One region of the Rossellomorea sp. RS05 genome, then DNA from elsewhere that is predicted to be linked to it. Evidence: riboswitches for the same ligand, from Rfam matches in the RefSeq annotation. Region 1 holds a riboswitch; the other holds the start of a gene.

Region 1 (3,211 bases):
AGAAGTTTTCTCCAGAATCAATCCTGTCACATAAGCCGCCGCGATGAAACCGAAGATGTACCCTCCCGTCGGCCCGACCAGGACATGGGCACCTCCGCTCATCCCTGCAAACACAGGGAGTCCGGCTGCCCCGATGGCTGTGTATCCGATGAGGGCAAACGCCCCGTAGCGGCTCCCAAGAATCGTCGCCGTCAATCCCACTGCCAACGTCTGCCCACTGATGGGCACGAGGGGCAGGGGAATCTCCATCTGCGCAAAGATTCCAGTGATCGCCGCAAACACCCCGCACTGAATAATCATTCTCAACCTGTCTCGATCCATTTACATGCACCCCTTAAAATATGTAAACTTAATTATATTATTAGTTTACATATCAAAAGCAAGTTTGAAAAGGCTTTCTTTTACACGATTATCAATTCTAGAAAAGGTCCGGATAAACAGCCTTGGCTGTGATTTCGACTGCCTCACCGATCCTCGGGCCCGGTCGGGACATGACATCGGAATCAAGATAGATGACCCGGTCACCCTTCACCGCATCGATGGTGTCCCAGCCGGTCCTGGATTTGATTTCATCTACTGGATTTTCCACATAGTTCACTGTAGTCAGGATGGTTGCCGGGTTCCGTTTGATGATTTCTTCTTCCCCGAGCTTCGGCCAGCCCTCCTGATCGGCAAATACATTATCCACACCAGCAGCCTGGAGAATCTCCTGTTGGAAGGTCGCGCTACCGGCCGTATAGATCTCAGGAGCTGGACTGATTTCAAAATAGACCTTTTCTTTTTCGTCAAGGGACTTGACCTTTTCGCCGACATCGGAGATTTGCTTCTTCATTCCTTCAATCACTTCGTTCCCCTTTTTTTGAGCCCCCATCACCTTTGCCACCTGTTCGATATCGCCGTAAACGTCGTCAAAGGTTTGAGCAGACTGGATGACGAAGACGGGAATGCCCGCATCCTCAAGCTGCTTGACTCCTGCTTCATCACCTGTTGTATAGGCAATCACCACGTCCGGATCCAGGGAAATCACTTTTTCCGTATTCACTGTCATAGAATCGGAGATGACCTCGAGATCCTCCACTTCCTTCGGATAATGATCGAATTCTGTCACCCCGACCACCTTATCCCCTGCTCCGACGGCATACAGGATCTCTGTATTGCTCGGCTGCAGGGAAACGACGGTCTCCGGTACCTTTTTGAATGTGACTTCTTCTCCCCGGTCATCCTTGACGCTATAGGCAGTAGACTTTTCTTCTTTTTTTGTTGATGCTGTTTCTTCCCCGGCTCCACATCCTGATAGAATGAGACCGATGCTGATGAACAATCCGATCCATGCTTGTTTTTTCATTTCACTATTCTCCCTTGCCTGATTTTGATCGTCCATAGGACTTGCTGATAAAAGGGATTTCTTTTACCCCTTCACCTTTATTCACATACACGGCCATGACGAACAGGACATTTGCCATCAGGTGCGCATATTTGAACAGCAGATTGTCCACTTTCTGTTCGAGGCTTACCTTATGTAGGGCCCTGACCGATTTCTTCGCTTCGCTCCTGCACGTATGAAGGACCGTCGCCGCGTAGCATCCCTGGGGAAGCAGGAACGTTCTGATTTCCTCTTCCACTTCGTTCACGTACGTGTCATACAGGTCGCTCAATCGCTGCAGATCCTGGAGGGAGATAGCCATCTCCCCCCGCACCGAACCATTCAGGTGATACGCCATCTCACAAAGATAAAGCAGATCTTCACGGACTCTCCCCTCTGTCAATGAAGAGGCCTGACCGATCCTCGTTGCCAGGGAATCCGTCCTGATTTCAAAGTCGACCGTCGACTGGGATTCCCTCATATACGGATAACAGATGTACCTGAAATCCTTTTTTCCCACGTTCATCCTCCCTTTCTTCTCTTTTAGTGAATCACCGATCGTAGCGGAAACGGGCATAAAAAAACCAGCCAAACGGCCGGCAATCATCATCAAAAAAGATGCATCAAGCCGCACCATCCCCTTAACTTCCGAAGAGCATAATACGATGGAAATCAGGCAGGTATCCTGGCTTGTGCATCCTCCTACTTCAAGGCACTTCCCGTTCATTGTTGAACAGTGGGTTTTCCCTTGGTTCGTCAGCACTTACAGTTGCGGAAACAGCTCCGGTTTTTCACCGGATTCCCTTTATGCGCGAGCGCACCTGATTTCTGCGAAGGTCTATTCACTTAAGGACCATTATACCATGTGAGCCCCCTTGGGGTGTTTCTATTTTTTCAGATCCCTCTCATGAACCCGTCCGGTTCTGAATAGGAATGAAAAGGACAAACAAACAAGAAGGGATGATGGCATGAAATGGTTGATCCCAATGAGCTTCGTTTTCCTGCTGCTGGCAGGCTGCGGAAGTGAAGAAAAGAGCTACGAGTTGTGTGGATACGGGGATATGCTGGTGTTGAACGGGAAAGGATATGTGCTGCTGCCTGTGAAGAAGACGCTCACCCTAGACGGGAAAGCAGGGGTGATCAAGGAGAAGATCGGGGATGAGTTCCACCCTGAAAAAGACTATACGGCGAATCACCTGAAGAAGGGAACGGATCTTTATTATGTGAAGGACCACAGCAACTACCTCATTGCCAAGACTTCTGATGAACGATACCTCCTCTACGAAGAGATTGAAAAATGAAGAACTCGATTAGTGTTTCTTATACCGCTTATGATTTCCGTGCAAGACTTCGCTTTCCGCGGGTAGCCCGTGAGCCTCATCGGCAGGCCTGCGGGGTCTCACATTAGCTACTCTCCCGCAGGAGTCTACATCTTGCACTCCAATCAACCACTGGAACCAATAAAATTCTTTTGTTCCAAAAAAGTTAAAAACCCGAATTCAATCGCCTGATCGTAGGCAAATGAATTCGGGTTTTCCTGTGCCGGCTCGTATTATGAACAATCCCAGTTATAGACCACATTGCCGAATTGTTTCTTCTTAAGATCTTCTTTTTTTATGAAGAAGTTGGCAATGCCGCAGTCGCCCCACATCATGTCCACTTCATCATCCGAGTCGATCTGAAGCAGCAGGAGTGCATGGTCTTGATCTTCATACTGACGCGGATCCTCCTGTGTGAAGCCCGGATATCCTCCGATCTTATGTCCGAAACCGCTCTGGGTTTCATAGAATTCATCCATGAGGGCGTCTGCCTCTTCACCATCATCGGTCATGGATTCAAACAGATCCC
Region 2 (3,211 bases), on a different contig from region 1:
CTTTTATGCTTTTTCTTTTCATCATGGAGTTCTTTTTTTTAGTCATCCAAAGGAATTGAGTCGACTGTCTGTTCCTTTTCACGGTCCAGGTTCTCACGGTTTTCACCCGTCTGTTCTGGTTGGTCGTTCTTATTTTTCTCCACGTCAGTTCCTCCTTTCCGTCTTGGTAGTTCAATACCCTCAACGTTCAGTGGGAAACATAAAAAAAGGACATCCGTCGGGATGTCCTTTTTGAAATTAGATTTTCACGTCGACTTTTGCATTTTTCTTGAGATCTTCCACGTGCTTCACAAGCTGTTCTTGTTTCTTTTGCTGTTCAAGCTGTGATTTGAGCTGAGGCTCGACATCTTCAAGTTTTGGTGCATCTTTTGAATCTTGGCCGCTTTGGCTCGCGTACTGTTCGTACATTTTCTTCACTTCATCGTCTGTTACTTTTTCGGTCTTGATTTCTTTATCGACATATTTTGTATATTTGATGTTTTCGGCAATTTGATTTTTCAGTTCATCCATGGTGAATCCGGCATCTTTCATGGCCGCATTGAACTTTTTATCATCTTCGTATTGCTTTTTGACTTCTTCGAGCTGCTTGTCCACTTCGTCATCTGAAGCTTTGTACCCTTTTTTATCCGCTTGTTGAAGCAGAAGGGTCTGTCCTACAAGACTGTCAATCGTTTGTTCTTTGATCTGCTTGGCAGCATCCTTAGAGGTTGGATCCTGACCCATTTGCTGATATTGCATTTGAGAAGAAGAAAGTACGTTGTTGTAATCTTCCCCTTTGATTTTCTCATCATTTACGATGGCGACGACTTTATCGTTGTCGACTTTCTGCTTGTCCATCTTTTTTTGCATTTCTTTCATTTGTTTCGCTTGTTCTTCCTCGCTTTTTGCCTGTTCGGAGGATTTTTTACTATCATCGGATTTTTTTGCACTATCGTCATTAGCCCCGCAAGCTGCGAGCAGCAGTACGGTCATAGCCGCTAAAAGGATCGTGAGTAAACGTTTATTCATAGTGATCTCCTTTCGAAACTGGGTTTCAAGCTTCTAAATGGCATTTTAAAGGATTCCTCAAGAAAAAGAAAGTATTTGGGGGGATTAATTTCCTTGTAATTCCCTTGAAATAGAAGAGAAGTCTTGAAAAGTGCGGGTTTATCACAAGGGAAGCGTGTGACGGCCAGGTGAATGAAACATAACTGTAAGGAATTCAGGGTAAAAAAGGAGCCGCTGCAGATGGGGGTACCATCTCAACGGCTCAAAATAATAGGGGACCTAAGAATACGGTCAAAACAACCTTCTATTGCATCATAAAGGGATAACAGCATTTCCTCAAGGGAAGTCTGGCGTCATGTGGACCGATATGGATGGATTACACGCTGTCTTGTTCCACTCTTCTGTGGAATTTAACGAATAAAATAATTGTAGGCATAAATTCATCTTGCTTTCATTCTTTTCATTTGAGCTTCTCTGTTGTAAAATGTAGAAAGTTGGTTTAATATAAAAGACGCAACATATTGTGTTTTGTTTAAACTTCATAACAATATATTGTTTATAACCTATGATTGTGGTGTCGGATATCGACTTAAAAGGGAACCCGGTGAAATTCCGGGACTGTCCCCGCAACTGTAAGTGCAAACGAAAGAAGGAATGCCACTGTCCATCGGACGGGAAGGCCTTCGAGTAGGCAAAAAGCACAAGTCAGGAGACCTGCCAAGATCAGTACGTGTTATCTTCTTCGGGAATTGGGAGGATAGGCGAGGATTACCTTCGGCGTAGTATGCCTTGTGAATCTATCGTTTATGACTGCCCATCCTATCTTAATAGGATGGGCTTTTTTTATCCTCTCCCGACTAATTAAAGGGAGGAATACTAATATGACATCAACCATTAACGGAACAACGGCATCCCATAGAGCGGAACGTCTACTAAACGGGCTTCGGGAAAGCCACGAATCATTGAACTGGGAGGAATACACTCAAAAGGTATCACTGTATACAGAAGATCAGCCGGGAGTGGAAGAAAAACAGCTTCTTCAGTTCTTGATCCTGTCGGCTGTTGAGCGGATCTCATCCAATGAACCTGATTGGACGTACGTGGCAGCATCGCTTTATCTGAAGAATCTTTATGCCATCAGCTCAAATGCAAGGGGCATGGAGCTATATAAAGGCCTGCATGAACTTATCGGGACACTCACAGAGAAGAATTTGTACTCTCCAACATTACTGAATGCCTACAGCAAGGAGGAGGTGGATCATCTCGAGGGTCTCATCCGTCCTGAACGGGATGAACTGTTCACTTACATAGGAATTGTCACGCTGTCAGAGCGTTATCTCACAAAGGACCATGCAGGAGTCCTATATGAACTTCCGCAGGAGCGATTCATGATCATTGCCATGACGCTACTGATGAATGAGCCGAAAGAACACAGGCTCATGCTCGTGGAGGAAGCGTATTGGGCGCTTTCAAACCTATATATGACCGTGGCGACCCCTACGTTCGCCAATGCAGGCAAGAGTTACGGACAGCTCTCGAGCTGCTTCATCGATACGGTGGAAGACGATCTGCGCAGCATCTACGACAGCAATACCGACGTGTCCACATTGAGCAAGAACGGAGGCGGGCTCGGTATCTATATGGGGAAAGTAAGAAGTCGCGGAAGTGATATCAAAGGATTCAAGGGGGTCAGCTCCGGTGTAATCCCGTGGATGAAGCAGCTGAACAATACGGCTGTCTCCGTGGATCAGCTCGGTCAGCGCCAGGGAGCCATCGCCGTCTATCTGGATGTGTGGCACAAAGATATTTTCTCCTTCCTTGATACGCGGCTGAACAACGGGGATGAGCGTCTTCGTACCCATGACCTGTTCACCGGCGTCTGTCTCCCTGACCTCTTCATGGAGCAGGTTGAAAACCGTGGAAACTGGTATCTATTCGATCCCCATGAAGTCAAGACCATCATGGGCTATGCCCTTGAAGATCACTTCGATGAGGAAAAAGGATCCGGTTCATTCCGCGAAAAGTACTGGGAATGTGTTAACGAACCGGCTTTGTCCAAGGAAATCATCCCGGCGATCGATATCTTCAAGCGGATCATGATCTCCCAACTTGAAACAGGAACGCCGTACATGTTCTATCGCGACAGTGTGAACCGTCAAAATGCGAATAGTCATAAGGGCATGATCTACTGCAGCAATCTTTGCACGGAAATCGCTCAAAACAT

The links. A riboswitch is a leader RNA that binds a small molecule or an ion and turns the genes downstream of it on or off. The one in region 1 is predicted to bind cobalamin.
Region 2: it holds a riboswitch for cobalamin, as region 1 does, so the genes downstream of both, ABJ225_RS01355 (ribonucleoside-diphosphate reductase subunit alpha) here and ABJ225_RS11490 (hypothetical protein) in region 1, are expected to answer to the same signal.

Annotation. Positions count from the first base shown of each region.
Region 1 covers NZ_JBDKWY010000003.1:334,706-337,916, forward strand. The annotation lists gene ABJ225_RS11480 (biotin transporter BioY) at 1-321, opposite strand, end outside; gene ABJ225_RS11485 (ABC transporter substrate-binding protein) at 419-1,345, opposite strand; gene ABJ225_RS11490 (hypothetical protein) at 1,350-1,889, opposite strand; cobalamin riboswitch at 2,022-2,203, opposite strand; gene ABJ225_RS11495 (hypothetical protein) at 2,332-2,664, shown strand; gene ABJ225_RS11500 (YwqG family protein) at 2,916-3,211, opposite strand, start outside.
Region 2 covers NZ_JBDKWY010000001.1:242,934-246,144, forward strand. The annotation lists gene ABJ225_RS01350 (SurA N-terminal domain-containing protein) at 238-1,008, opposite strand; cobalamin riboswitch at 1,543-1,723, shown strand; gene ABJ225_RS01355 (ribonucleoside-diphosphate reductase subunit alpha) at 1,869-3,211, shown strand, end outside.